2 regions of the Krasilnikovia sp. MM14-A1259 genome follow, and region 2 is predicted to be linked to the other one. Evidence: riboswitches for the same ligand, from Rfam matches in the RefSeq annotation. Region 2 holds a riboswitch; the other holds the start of a gene.
The links. Region 2 has a riboswitch for thiamine pyrophosphate ahead of thiE (thiamine phosphate synthase). Riboswitches for the same ligand answer to the same signal wherever they lie in the genome.

Region 1 (7,239 bases), 740 kb from region 2:
CCCAGATCGCCTCGAACGCGGAGGAGACCAGCGCGCAGGCCGGGCTGGTGTCCGACGGCGCCGGTCAGATCTCCGGCAACGTGCAGACGCTCGCGGTCAGCAGCGAGCAGATGGTGGCGTCGATCCGGGAGATCGCCCAGAACGCGAACCAGGCCGTCGGCGTCGCGTCGGAGGCCGTGTCGGTCGCCGAGTCGACCATGTCCACGGTGACCCGCCTCGGTGTCTCGTCGCAGGAGGTCGGTGAGGTCGTCCAGACCATCAACATGATCGCCGAGCAGACGAACCTGCTCGCCCTCAACGCCACGATCGAAGCGGCCCGGGCCGGCGACCTCGGCAAGGGCTTCGCGGTCGTCGCGGGCGAGGTGAAGGACTTGGCTCAGGAGACGGCGAAGGCCACCGAGGACATCTCCCGGCGGGTGCTGGCCATCCAGACCGACACCGCGGACGCGGTCGCGGCGATCGACAAGATCGCCTCGATCATCAACCAGGTCAACGACTACCAGACGGTGATCGCGACCGCGGTCGAGGAGCAGACCGCGACCACGGACGACATGACCCGCAACGTGACCGCGGCTGCCGACGGCAGCACCGCCATCGCCGGCAACATCGCCGGGGTGGCCGACGCCGCCGCCTCGACCGCGGCGGGCGCCAACCAGTCCCAGCACGCCGCCTCGGAACTCGCCCGGATGAGCACCGAGCTGACCATGGCGGTCAGCGCGTTCCGCATCTGATTTCCGTACGGACCGACGCGCCGCCGACACCACCCCGTCGGCGGCGCGTGCCGTTTCCCGGCACGGTGTGCCGGATCAGCCCGCGTCGGCCGCGGGGAACCGGTCCACGTCGGACGCCACGGCCGGCCGGGTCACGGCTGGGACAGGCGTCGCTCGATGTGCGCGACCTTCGCGTCGAGCGCGCCGGTCACGCCGGGCCGGACGTCGGCCTTGAGCGTGACGCTGACCCGGGGCGCATGCGCGGCGACCGCGTCGACGGCCTGCTTGACCACGGCCATCACCTCGTCCCATTCACCCTCGATCGTGGTGAACATGGCGTCGGTGCGGTTGGGCAGGCCGGATGCGCGGACCACGCGGACGGCCTCGGCGACCAGGTCGCCCACGGCATCGCCCGCGCCGAGCGGGGTGACGGAGAACGCGACGAGCATGCCGCCATCATCGCAGCCCGGCAGGTGCGCGCGCTCAACCGATGATCGGGCGGAACACCCCGGTGACCACGCTGATGGCCAGGATCGCGCCGGCGACGGCGGCCGCCCCTGCCAGCAGCGCGGCGTCCGCCCCGCGAAAGACCTGCCGCCGCGCGTACGTGCGGGGTGCGCCGGAGTCGAAGCCGCGCGCGTCCATCGCCACCGCCAGCCGGGTGCCGCGCCGGATCGCACCGACCAGCAGGGCGAACGTGGTCGCGGCGAACAACCGCAGCCGGGCCACCGGGTTGCGGCCGGCGTCCACCCCGCGCGCCCGCCGGGCCAGCGTGAGCATCTGCCACTCGGCGCCCAGCAGCGGCAGCATCCGGAACGTGGCGAGTGCGCCGATCGCGAACCGCGGCGGTGCCTTCGCGTTCTGCACGAGCGCGTCCGCCAGGTCCGTCGGGTCGGTGGTGGCGAACACGATGACCCCGGGCAGCGCCACCGCGAACACGCGCAGCACCAGCGCCAGCGCGGTGCCCAGTACCCCGGTGGTGATGTCGAACGGCCCCAGCGCGAGCAGGGTGGTGCCCGCCCGGTCCGCCGCGAACAGCACCATCGTCACCAGCACCCCGGCACCGGCCAGTGCCAGCGGCCAGGCGCGGCGGGCCAGCGCCGGATAACGCAGCCCGAACAGCGGCACCACGGCCAGCTCGACCGCGAGCGCGAGGGCGGGCGTCAACGGGTCCAGGGTGAGCACGAGCATCATCGAGAACAGCAACGCCGCACCCAGCTTGGCGACCGGGTTGCGGCGTGCCAGCGGAGCGTCCGGGTCGGCGATCGGCGCAACGGTGAGACTCATGCCGGGCCCGCCCGGCCGTCCAGTTCGTGCACCCGGTCGGCCAGCGCCGCGATGAACGCGTCGTCGTGGGTGACCGCCACGACCCCGTGCCCGTCGTCGCGCAGTTGCGCCAGCAGGTCCACCAGCTCGATCCAGGTACGCCGGTCCTGCCCGAACGTCGGCTCGTCCAGCACCAGCAGCCGCGGGGCGCTCGCCAGCGCGGTCGCCACGCTCAGGCGCCGCGCCTCGCCGCCCGACAGGGTGTGCGGGTTCGCTCCGGCCAGCCGGGTCAGCCGCAGCCGGTGCAGCAGCTCGTCGACCGTCCTGGCGATCTCGGTCGCCGGGCGGCCCAGCCGGCGCGGGCCCAGCGCCAGCTCGTCGCTGACCCGGGCGGTCACGAACTGGTGCTCCGGCTGCTGGAACACCGACCCGATGCGCCGGGCCAGCACCGCGGCCCGCCACCGGTGCGGCGGCCGGGCGTCACCGAACGCCTCGACCGCCCCGGAACCCGGGGGGAGTAACCCGCCCAGGATCAGCGCGAGGGTGCTCTTGCCTGCCCCGTTCGGGCCGGTCACGGCGACGACCTCCCCGGCGTGTGCGGTCAGGTCGACCGCGGCGAGGCGGCCGGGTACGGCGACCGCGCGTGCCCGTACCAGAGGATCGGCCGGCGGGGCGACGGCCTTGCGGGGCGTGACCGGCCGGCCCGGCACCCAGACCCCCTCCTCGGCGAGGCGTGCGCCGTGCGTGGCGAAGACGGTCCCGGGCGGGCCGTCCGCGCGGATCCCTCCACCGGGTTCGAGCACGATCACGCGGTCGACCAGCGGCAGCGCCTCGGCCACCCGGTGCTCCACGAGGATCAGTGTGGTGTCCGGGTCCCGGGTACGGGTGATCGCGTCGCGCACCCGGGCCGCACCGGCCGGGTCGAGGTTGGCGGTGGGTTCGTCGAGCAGCAGCAGCCCGGGGCGCAACGCCAGCACCCCGGCGAGCGCGAGGCGCTGCTGTTCACCGCCGGACAGGGCCGCGGTCGGCCGGTCCCGGGCGTACGGGAAGCCGACCCGCCCCAGCGCAGCGTCCACCCGGGGCCAGATCGCCTCGGCGGGCACCCCGCGGTTCTCCAGCCCGAACGCCACGTCGTCGCCGCTGCGGGCCATGACGAGCTGGGTCTGCGGGTCCTGGAAGACGATGCCCACGCGCTCGCGGGCCTTGTGCGGGTCCAGGCCGTCGATCTCGACCGCCCCCTCGGCCTCGCCGGAGTCCCGGGGCAGCAGCGCGGCCAGCGCCGCGAGCAGGGTGCTCTTGCCCGCCCCGGAGGGGCCCAGCAGGAGCACCCGCTCGCCGTGCGCGATGCGCAGGTCGACGCCGCGTACGGCCCAGGCGCGGCGTCCGGCGTGGCGCCACCCGAACCCGCGCAGCACGACCTCCGCCATCGGTCAGACCAGGGCGCGGTCGCGGCCCGCCGCGAAGCGGTCCAGCACCCCGGTGGGCGCCAGCGCCCGCACCAGCGCCCAGCCGCCCACCCCGGCGATCACGGTGCTGCTGACGATCGTCAGCAGGGCGTACGGGATCCGGTAGCTCCACAGCGCGTACGCGCCGTTCCAGACGAAGAAGTCGAACAGGGCGGCACCGAGACCGGTCAGCGCCCCGGCGAACAGCGCCGCGGGCAGCCGGAACGAGCGGTACCGCAGCGCCGCGAACGCCAGCTCCGCGCCGAGCCCCTGCACGAAGCCCTGCGCAATCACCGTGGCACCCCACTGGTCGCCGAGCAGCGCGGAGATGATCGCGGCCAGCGTCTCGGTGTACAGCGATGCGCCCGGCTTCCGGATGATCAGGCCGCTCAGCACGGCCGGCATCAGCCACACCCCGTACAGCACGGTCTGGGCCGGCGGGAAGAACGCGAACGCCCCCTGCGTGGCTCCCCACAGAATGTTCCACGCCCAGAAGACGACGCCGAACGTGACCGCGATGATCGAAGCGATCACGATGTCGATCGTCCGCCAGCGGTTGGTCATGGTGCCTCCAGCTCTATCGCGAACCGAGAGAAGGCGCGCGCCAGCAACTCGGCTGGAGACGACCGAACTCCCTGCGCTGGCATTACCCAGATCAGGTTCGAGGGTCTGCGGGCCGGCGGCCCGCACTCTCAGCGCTGCGCGCTCCCCTGTCGGATGGCATGTGTTTCGATGACGCTAACACCAGGTCGTGCGGGGGAACAGCGAGGGAGGATCGCGATGGAGATCGAGGCCCGCGGGCTCACCTTCGACGTGTACGCCGACGGTCCGCCCGACGGCGAGCCGGTGCTCCTGCTGCACGGCTTCCCCCAGGACCACCGCGAGTTCGAGCTGATCGCCCCGCGGCTGCACGAGGCGGGCCTGCGCACGTACGCGCTGGACCAGCGCGGCTACAGCCCGGGAGCCTGCCCGGACGGGGTGGCCGCGTACCGGCTGCCCGAAGCGTGCGCGGACGCGGTCGCGGTGCTCGACGCGCTCGGTCTCGATTCGGTGCATGTGGTGGGCCACGACTGGGGTGCCCATGTGGGCTGGCTGCTGGCCGCGGAGCAGCCCCAGCGGGTGCGCTCGTATACGTCCGTGTCGGTGCCGCACCCGCGGGCGCTGGCGACCGCGCTGAGCCGGGAACCGCGGCAACGGCTGCGATTCGCGTACATGGGGATGTTCCGGGCACGGTTCGCGGAACGGCTGATGCTCGCCCGCGACGGGGCGATGCTGCGTTCGATGCTGAAACCGATCGGTCCGCGGGCGGCCGGGTACGCCGCGGCGATGCGCACCCCGGGACGGCTGACCGGCGCCCTGAACTGGTACCGGGCGCTCACGAAAGGCCAGCTCGCGGGCGTCGGGCAGATCACCGTGCCGACCACGTACGTGTGGGGTGAGGCGGACCCGGTGCTGGGCCGCACGGCCGCGCTGGCCACCGGCGACTGTGTCGATGCGGACTACCGGCTCGTCGCGTTGCACGACGTGGGGCACTGGGTGCCGGAGGAGGCCCCCCGAGCACTCGCGGACGCGGTGCTGGAGCGGACGGGTGTTTGACCGTTCGCCGCTGCGGGGATGCCCCCGGGGAACCGCGGGGCGGCACCGGGGAACTGCGCGGGTTTGCGCCGGAGAGTGACCGTGGGAGGGCGGATGGCCCGGGAGAAGGGCGGGCTGCCCGGCGAGACCGAGCGGCAGCGCTGGAACCGCAACTTCGCCGACCTGCTGCAGGAGCTGCGGGTCGCGCAGACCGGGGTGCAGATCCTGTTCGCATTCCTGCTGACGCTGCCGTTCAGCAACGGGTTCCCCCACACGAACCATTTCCAGCGCGGCGTCTACCTGGTGGCGTTGATCTCCGCGGCGTTCGCCGCCACCCAGCTCATCGCGCCCGTGGCGTTCCACCGCGCCCTGTTCCGCCAGGGTCGCAAGCCCGAACTGGTCAGGTACGCGCACCGGATGGCCACGGCTGGGCTCGCGTGCCTGCTCGTCTCGATGGTCAGCAGCGTGCTGCTGATCACCGACTATCTGCTGAACATCTGGGCCGCGCTGAGCCTGACGGTCATCGTGGGCGGTTGGTTCGTGACGCACTGGGTGGTCGTGCCGTACGTGCGGCGGAGCTGGATCGAGGCCGAGGATCTGGAGGAGGACGAGAAGTTCGTCGCGGACGACTGACAGCGGTCCGGCGTACCCGATCAGCGCCGGGCGGCGCGCAGACCCAGGCTGCGCAACTCCAGCGCGGCCAGCGCGTCCACCGCGTCGGGGTCGCCGTCGCGCCAGGACTGTGCGATGTCCGGGCCGAGCCGGGTCAACTCGTTCAGCGGACGGCGCGTCAAGGCGCGCAACGCCAGCAGATCCCGGCCCGCCGCCTGTTCCCGGACCCGGCTGGCCACCCCGGCCCGGCGCATCCACCGCAGCCGCAGCGGCAGCCAGCCCAGCACCACCAGCGTGAGCGGCAGCACCACCACCGTGAACGCGATCAGCAGCGCCACGGTGCTCACGAGTTCCTGCTGCTGGCGCCCCGCGTCGGCCAGCGACCGAGCCGCGTCGGACGCCCCGGTGAAAGGCCTGGTGAGCTGATCACCGACGACGGGTACGCGGCCCACCTTGCCGCCCACGTCGGCGAGGTTGTCGGCGATGCTCGTGCCCGCGCTCTGCAGCTTCGCGCCGGGCACACCCAGTTTCAGGACGGTCGAGTGCACCCACAGCGCGGCGCGGATCCACAGGTAGATCCACAGCACGACGCACAGGTCGGTGACGATCTGGCGGACGGCAACGGGGAGCCGGTCGGCGTACCACTTCACGCGCGACAGCGTCGCATGAAGGGGCGCCCGGTGCAGTGCGGCGCCGCGGGTGTTCAGACCCGGGCGCACCCGGGACAGGTGCCGAAGATCTCGACCGTGTGCGAGACGTCCACGAAGCCGTGCTGACCGGCTACCCGGTCCGCCCATGCCTCCACGGCCGGGCCCTCCACCTCGACCGCCCGGCCACAGGACCGGCACACGAGATGGTGGTGGTGGCCCTGGCTGCACCGCCGGTACAGGTGCTCGCCGCCGGGCGGTCGCATCACGTCGATCTCACCCGCGTCGGCCAGTCCCTGCAACGTCCGGTACACCGTGGTGAGGCCGACCCGTTCGCCGCGGGCCTTCAGCATGGCGTGCAGGTCCTGAGCACTGTGGAATCCGTCGACGGCCGCCAGGACCGCGCTGACCGCGCTGCGCTGGCGGGTGTTGCGGACTGCCGCGGCGGGCTCCCCGGTCACGGGGCGCCCTCCTTCGCGTGGCTGACCGCGTCCGCGACGATGTGCGCGACGTGCTCGTCCACAAGCGAGTACGCGATCTCCCGGCCGCGCCGAGCCCCCCGCACCACCCCGGCGCCGCGCAGCACCCGCAGATGCTGGGAGACCAGCGGCTGCGGCGCCCCCAGCTTCTCCACCAGCTCGTGCACGCACCGCTCGCCCGCCCCGAGCTCGGCCACGATCGCCACGCGGATCGGCGCGGAGAGTGCTCGCAGCAGCTCCCCGGCCGCCTCGTACGCTTCGTAACCGGTCGTCGTCGTCACCGCAGTCACGGTACCGCTCACCCGTGCAGCACCACGTCGGGCGGCTCGGCCGCGACCCGGTCCGGCGTCGCCGGGGCGGCGTGCCGGCGCAGCATCCGCCACGTCCCGGCGCCGACGGTGAGCGCGACGAACGCCGCGATCGCCAGGATCACGATCGTCGCCCCGGGCGCGGTGTCGATCTCGCCGGACAGCCACACCCCGCTCGCAGCGGCCCCGAGCCCGAT
Region 2 (7,239 bases):
CACGATCGCGCGCTCCGGCGGGCTGGGCGTCATGCGGCAGTTCATCGGAATGATCGGCGACGACCGTACGCTGGAGGACCTGGCCCTTTCGCTCGTGGCGCCGCCGTTGCGCGCGGCGGGTGAGCGCCTCGCGGCGGCCGCGGCGGCCCTTTCGGACACCGAGAAGTCGCAGCTCGGGTACGCCAACGCGCTCGCGCACTGGGGCGAGACCGGCGGGTACGACGCCGAGGTGCTGTTCGACACGGTCGCGGTCGCGATCCTGGACCAGCCGTGGGAGCAGGTGAAACACCGGCCGGTGCGTACCCTCTCGGGTGGGCAGCAGAAGCGGTTCGCGCTCGACCTGCTGCTGCGCGGCACGGACGAGGTGCTGCTGCTCGACGAGCCGGACAACTTCCTCGACGTCCCGGGCAAGCGGTGGCTGGAGGCGCGGCTGCGCGAATCCACCAAGTCCGTGCTGTACGTGTCGCACGACCGTGAACTGCTGGCCCAGACCGCGGGCCGGGTGGTGGCCGTCGAAGGTGGCAGTGCGTGGGTGCACCCGGGCGGGTTCGCATCCTGGCACGAGGCGCGGGCGCACCGGCACGACCGGCTGCTGGAGTCGCGGCGGCGCTGGGAGGAGGAGCACCAGAAGCTGCGCGAGCTGGTGCTGACGTTGAAGCAGAAGGCCACGTACAACGACGGGATGGCGTCGCGGTATCAGGCCGCGCAGACGCGGTTGCGCAAGTTCGAGGAGGCCGGGCCGCCGCCGCTGCCGCCCAAGGATCAGGCGGTGCGGATGAACCTGCGCGGCGGGCGTACCGGCAAGCGGGCCGTGGTGTGCGAGCAGCTGGAGCTGGAGAACCTGACGTTCCCGTTCGACCTGGAGGTCTGGTACGGCGACCGGGTGGCGGTGCTCGGCGCCAACGGCACGGGCAAGTCGCACTTCCTGCGGCTGCTCGCGGGCGGCGGCTCCGACCCGGACGCGGAGCACAAGCCGGTCGACGGCGCGCCGCTGGCACACGTGGCGCACGACGGCGTCGCCCGGCTCGGCGCCCGGGTGCGGCCGGGGCATTTCTCCCAGACGCACGACCGGCCGGAACTGCTCGACCGTACGCTCGTGGAGATCCTGTGGCGCGGCGACGACCACCGTTCCGGCGTGGACCGGGCCGGGGCCATGAAGGCCCTCAACCGGTACGAGCTGGCCGGCCAGGGGGATCAGAGGTTCGGGACGCTGTCCGGCGGGCAGCAGGCGCGCTTCCTCGTGCTGCTGCTGGAGCTGTCCGGGGCGACCATGCTGCTGCTCGACGAGCCGACGGACAACCTCGACCTGGCCTCGGCGGAGGCGCTGGAGGAAGGGCTGCGGGCGTACGAGGGCACGGTGATCGCGGTCACCCATGATCGTTGGTTCTCCCGAGGCTTCGACCGCTTTGTCCTGTTCCAGGGGGACGGCGAGGTGGTGGAGACACCCGAGCCGGTGTGGGACGTGCGCTGATCGTCCTCAACTCTCCGGGGCGGCCGCCGATGATCCGCTGAGCGCCCGCGGCCTCGGGCGTGTCCCTTCCCGGCCCGCTCATGGGGTCGCACCCCCAGGAGGAGTGGCGGTCCGTTCTCGAACCCCTCGACTTCACCCGGGAGCTCGCCGCGTACGCGGGCGACGGATCCGGCGACACCCAGGAAGCCACGACGGACGTGTCGGGTGCGATCACGTTGGCCGTCCGGGGTCGCCTCCGCGCCGTCGGTGCACACCCGCCCGGCAGCCGCCCGGTTTCCGTCACGCTGACCGGCGCCCAGTGGGTCTCGGTCGAAACGGAGCTGGCCTCGTCGGCGAGCATCGCCGACGAGATGGAGGGCGAGGGCGAAGAGGTCCCGGACGGTTCGGTGCAGTGGAAGCTGCTCGATCTGATCTCGGCCCGGCTGGGCGGCCCCACCCACCCGGCCCTGGGTTACGACCGGTAGCTCACCCGCACCGTCCTGACTGGAGCATCGGTACGCCGTTGGAGCGCTCCAACGGCGCGGGGACGGAGTGTGCCAAACCGGACCGGGGCGAGGGCGGGGTTTACGGCGGCCCGGGCGCACGGTTATCGTCCAGTCAGAACAACCTCACGGGAGTCCGGTGTACCGGGCTGAGAGGGGGGCTGCAGCCCCCGACCGTCGAACCTGATCCGGGTCATGCCGGCGCAGGGAGGAGTGAGTTGTGGGCTCTGCATTTCCCCGCCTGCACGTCATCACGGACGCGCGGCCCGGTCGCGACGCCGTGGGCGTGGTCGGCGCCGCCGTCGCCGCCGCCACCTCGGCCGGTACCCCGCACGCTCTGGCCGTGCAGGTCCGCGTCGAGGACGAGGTGACCGACCGGACGGCGTACGAGTTCGGGCTCGCGGTCGCCGGGATCTGCCGTCCAGCCGGCGTGTTGCTCCTGGTCAACGACCGTCTGGACGTTGCCGTCGCGATCGACGCCGACGGCGCGCACGTGGGCGCGGACGATCTCCCGGTGCCGGCGGCGCGCGGGGTGCTCGGCGCCACGGCGGTTCTCGGTGCGACGTGCCGCGAGCCCGATTCGGCGCGCGCCGCGGTCGCCGCGGGTGCCACGTACCTCGGGGTGGGGCCCGCGTTCCGGACCAGCACCAAGGCGGGGCTGCCGGACCCGCTGGGCCTGGCCGGCATCGCGGCCGTTGCCGCGGCGCTGGGGACGACGCCGGTCATCGCGATCGGCGGGGTGACCGCCGGGGCGGTTCCGGACCTGCGCACCGCGGGCGCGCACGGTGTCGCGGTGGTCGGTGCGCTGGCCGCAGCCGCGGACCCGCATGCTGCCACGACGGCTCTGCTCACGGCGCTCTCGGCATGAGTGAGTGCACCGAGCGCAGGCGGAAGGTGGGCACGTCATGAACGGCATGCCGGACGTGGCGGTGGTCGGCGGCGGGATCGTGGGGTTGTCCATCGCCTGGCGGGTGGCCCAGCGCGGCGCGCGCGTCGTCGTGCACGACCCGGGTCCGCCGGATCTGGGCGCGTGGCACGTGGCGGCGGGGATGCTCGCGCCGGGCGGGGAGTCGCCGTTCGAGAGTCCGGGGCTGGGGCGGCTGATGGCCGAGTCGGCGCGCCGCTGGCCCGGCTTCGCGGCGGAGCTGGGCGGGCAGACCGGCCGGGATCTCGGGTACGACGAGACCGGCACGCTGGGCGTCGCCCTCACCGTGGACGACGTGGCCGAGGCGAGCCGGGTGTGGCGCCACCTCGGGCTGACCCGGCTGGGCCCGAGCGCGCTGCGGGACCGCGAGCCGGCGTTGTCGCCCCGCGTGCGGGCCGGGGCGTACGTGCCCGACGACCGTCAGGTCGATCCGCGCCGGGTGGTCGGCGCGTTGCGGGCGGCACTGGGTGACGCGGTCGTGCCTTCGACCGTGGCCCGGCTCGACGAGGTGCGGGCGGGGCAGGTCGTGGTGGCGGCCGGGTGCGGCACCGCCGCGCTCACCGGGCTGCCGGTGCGTCCGGTCAAGGGGGAACTGCTGAGGCTACGGGGGGAGCCGGGCACGTTCCGGCACGTGGTCAGCGGCTACGCCGACGGGCGCCACGTCTATCTGGTGCCGCGCGCCGACGGGGAGGTGGTGGTCGGCGCGACCCAGCAGGAGCGTACGGATCGGACGGTCACCGCCGGTGGCGTGCTCGACCTGCTGCGGGCGGCGCTGGATCTGGTGCCCGCACTGCGCGAGTGCACGCTGACCGAGACGCTCGTGGGGCACCGGCCCGCCACCCCGGACAATGCACCGCTGCTCGGTGCGCTGGACGAACGAGTCGTCGTGGCGGCCGGGCACCACCGCAACGGGGTGCTGCTCGCCCCGGTCACGGCCGACCTCATCGCCGACCTGCTGACCGCCGGTACGGCGGACCCGCTGCTGGATGAGTTCCGACCCGGGAGGTTCGCATGCGCCTGACCGTCAACGGGTCCCCGCGTGCCGTCGACGACGCCGTCACGGTCGCGGGGCTGGTGGCTGTGCTCACCGAGGCTCAGCGTGGCGTCGCGGTCGCGGTGAACGGTGAGGTGGTGCCGCGTTCGCGCTGGTCCGCGGCGGTGCTGCGGGACGGCGACCGGGTCGAGGTGCTGACCGCGGCGCAGGGAGGATGAGCATGCTGCTGGGAGAATCGCGCCTGATCCTGGGCACGGGCGGGGCAAGCAGTCTCGCCGCGCTGGAGGCGGCGGTGGTCGCCTCGGGCACGGAGATCGTCACGGTCGCGCTGCGCCGGGTCGACGCGGCCGGGCCGGGTCTGCTGCCGTTGCTGGACCGGCTCGGGGTGCGGGTGCTGCCGAACACGGCCGGCTGCTACACGGCCGGGGACGCGGTGAAGGCGGCCCACCTGGCCCGGGAGGCGTTCGAGACGGACTGGGTGAAGCTGGAGGTCATCGGCGACGAGCGCACCCTGCTGCCGGACGCGGTCGAGCTGCTGCGGGCGGCGGAGACGCTGGTGGGCGACGGGTTCACGGTGCTGCCGTACACGAGTGACGACCCGATTCTGGCGGGCCGCCTCGCCGATGTGGGTTGCGCCGCGGTGATGCCAGCGGGCGCGCCGATCGGCTCCGGCCTGGGGGTGACCAACCCGCACCACATCCGGTTGATCCGCGACAGCGTCGACGTCCCGGTGATCCTGGACGCGGGCATCGGTACGGCGTCCGACGCGACGCTGGCGATGGAGCTGGGCTGTGACGCGGTGCTGGTGGCGAGCGCGGTCACCCGGGCCGAGGACCCGGCGCTGATGGCCGCGGCGATGCGCCACGCGGTGGAGGCGGGTCGTCTGGCGGCGGCCGCGGGCCGGATCCCGCGCCGGTTCCACGCCTTGGCGTCCACCTCGGACGACGGCCTGCCGCAATGGTGAGCCCCGGCGCGGCTGGGCCGATCCCGTCGGGTTCCGGATCGGCTGGGCCGATCCCGTCGGGCATCGTGCTGCTCACGGATCGGCGGGTGGCGCGGATGCCGCTCACCGAGCTGGTCGCGGCCGCGGCGCCGGACTGGGTGGTGCTGCGCGAGCGGGACCTGCCCGCGGCGCAGCGGCGGGAGCTGGCGGATCGGCTGCGCGCGGTGCTGCCGCCGGGCCGGCTGATCGTGGCGGGCCCGGATCCGCTCGGCGGGGACGCGGTGCATCTCGCGGAACGCGACCCCACGGTGGCGGCCGGGCTCGTGGGGCGTTCCTGCCACGCGGCGCCGCTGCTGTCCACGGAGGACTACGTCACCCTGTCGCCGATCTTCACGACCGCCTCGAAGCCCGGGTACGGTCCGGCGCTCGGTCCCGGGCGCGCCGCGGAGCTGGTCGCCGCCGGGCGGTCGGCGCGCGGTGGCGCGGTGCCGTGGCTGGCGCTGGGCGGGATCGACTCGCCCGAGAAGGTCGCGGAATGCCTGGCCGCCGGTGCTTCCGGGGTGGCGGTGATGGGGGCGGTGATGAGGTCGGCGGATCCGGCCGCCACGGTGGCGCGGCTGCGCGCGGCGGCGGCGGTCACCCGATGACCCCGGTGGTCGTGCTGACCATCGCGGGGTCGGACTCGGGGGCGGGCGCCGGGATCCAGGCCGACCTCAAGACGTTCGCGGCGCTGCGTACGTACGGGACGTCGGTGATCACCGCGGTCACGGCGCAGCACACCCGGGCCGTGCTGGACGTGCACGCGCTGAGCGCCGCGGTGGTGGGCGCACAGCTCGACGCGGTGCTGGACGACTTCGAGGTGGCCGCCACGAAGGTCGGCATGCTCGGCACCGCGGAGATCGCCGACGCGGTGGCGCAGCGGGCCGCGGCCGGGCGGCTGCCGAACCTGGTCCTCGATCCGGTGCTGTCGGCGAGCACCGGGCGGCGGCTCGGGCTGGTGGCGGCGGTCGAGCGGCTGCTGCCGTACGCGAGTGTCGTGACGCCGAACCGCGCGGAGCTCTCCGCGCTGGTCGGCCGGGGCGTGACCGGGCCGGGCGAGGTGGCGGCCGCGGCCGCCGAGGTGGCGGCGGCCGGTCCGGGCGCTGTCGTGGTGACCGGCGGCGACGACGCGCAGGGAGGTGAGGCCGCGGATCTGCTGTGGACGCAGGACGGTGTGCGGACGCTCACCGGGCCGCGGGTGGAGACGGGGAACCACCACGGGACCGGGTGCACGTTCGCGGCCGCGATCACGGCCCGGCTCGCGCTGGGCAACGAGGTGGGCGAGGCCGTGAGCTTCGCCAAGACGTACGTGACCCGGGCGCTCGCGGGCAGCCGGGACTGGACGGTCGGCCAGGGTGCCGGCCCGCTCGATCACTTCGGCTGGTTCGCCTGACGAGACAGGCGGCGGCCGGGCGGTTCCGTGCGCCTGCACGCCGCCCAGTTCATACCGATTGGGGAGGAAACATGAGGCGCAAGGTGTACGTCGAGGGCTCCCGCCCGGACCTGCGGGTGCCGTTCGCCGAGGTGCCGCTGACCGGCGACAACCCGCCCGTCCGGCTGTACGACACGTCCGGGCCGGGCAGCGACCCGGAGGTCGGGCTGCCGCCGCTGCGCGGGCCGTGGATCGCCGAACGCGGTGACGTGGCGCCGGTCGCGGGCGGTGGCACGCCCCTGGCCGGGCGGCGCCCCACCCAGCTGGCGTACGCCCGCGCCGGGATCGTCACGCCCGAGATGGAGTTCGTGGCGATCCGCGAGAACGTCGACCCCGAGGTGGTACGCGAGGAGATCGCGGCCGGGCGGGCCGTGCTCCCGGCCAACGTGAACCACCCCGAGATCGAGCCGATGATCATCGGGTCGAAGTTCCTCGTGAAGATCAACGCGAACATCGGCACCTCGGCGGTCAGCTCCTCGATCGCCGACGAGGTGGAGAAGCTGACCTGGGCCACCAAGTGGGGCGCGGACACGGTCATGGACCTGTCCACCGGCAAGCACATCCACGAGACGCGGGAGGCGATCGTCCGCAACTCGGCCGTGCCGATCGGGACCGTGCCGATCTACCAGGCCCTTGAGAAGGTCGACGGCGACCCGGTGAAGCTGACCTGGGAGATCTTCCGGCAGACCGTGATCGAGCAGGCCGAGCAGGGCGTCGACTACATGACCGTGCACGCGGGCGTGCTCCTGCCGTACGTGCCGCTGGCGGTCAACCGGGTCACCGGGATCGTGTCCCGCGGCGGCTCGATCATGGCCGCCTGGTGCCTCGCGCACCACAAGGAGAACTTCCTGTACGAGAACTTCGCCGAGCTCTGCGAGATCCTGGCCCGCTACGACGTCACGTTCTCCCTCGGTGACGGGCTGCGCCCGGGCTCGATCGCGGACGCCAACGAC

Region 1: another riboswitch for thiamine pyrophosphate. It lies ahead of ACMCNK_RS30315 (ECF transporter S component); the one in region 2 lies ahead of thiE (thiamine phosphate synthase).

What each region holds. Positions count from the first base shown of each region.
Region 1 is NZ_BAAGAJ010000002.1:6,663,243-6,670,481, forward strand. Features, by position in the region: gene ACMCNK_RS30295 (methyl-accepting chemotaxis protein) at 1-731, shown strand, start outside; gene ACMCNK_RS30300 (MTH1187 family thiamine-binding protein) at 863-1,159, opposite strand; gene ACMCNK_RS30305 (energy-coupling factor transporter transmembrane component T family protein) at 1,194-1,997, opposite strand; gene ACMCNK_RS30310 (ABC transporter ATP-binding protein) at 1,994-3,403, opposite strand; gene ACMCNK_RS30315 (ECF transporter S component) at 3,407-3,985, opposite strand; TPP riboswitch at 4,036-4,143, opposite strand; gene ACMCNK_RS30320 (alpha/beta fold hydrolase) at 4,202-5,017, shown strand; gene ACMCNK_RS30325 (DUF6328 family protein) at 5,111-5,629, shown strand; gene ACMCNK_RS30330 (hypothetical protein) at 5,650-6,258, opposite strand; gene ACMCNK_RS30335 (Fur family transcriptional regulator) at 6,312-6,716, opposite strand; gene ACMCNK_RS30340 (ArsR/SmtB family transcription factor) at 6,713-7,015, opposite strand; gene ACMCNK_RS30345 (metal ABC transporter permease) at 7,033-7,239, opposite strand, start outside.
Region 2 is NZ_BAAGAJ010000002.1:5,920,280-5,927,518, forward strand. Features, by position in the region: gene ACMCNK_RS26905 (ABC-F family ATP-binding cassette domain-containing protein) at 1-1,471, shown strand, start outside; gene ACMCNK_RS26910 (hypothetical protein) at 1,552-1,935, shown strand; TPP riboswitch at 2,072-2,180, shown strand; gene thiE (thiamine phosphate synthase) at 2,195-2,821, shown strand; gene thiO (glycine oxidase ThiO) at 2,859-3,899, shown strand; gene thiS (sulfur carrier protein ThiS) at 3,890-4,090, shown strand; gene ACMCNK_RS26930 (thiazole synthase) at 4,087-4,836, shown strand; gene ACMCNK_RS26935 (thiamine phosphate synthase) at 4,830-5,462, shown strand; gene thiD (bifunctional hydroxymethylpyrimidine kinase/phosphomethylpyrimidine kinase) at 5,459-6,247, shown strand; gene thiC (phosphomethylpyrimidine synthase ThiC) at 6,319-7,239, shown strand, end outside.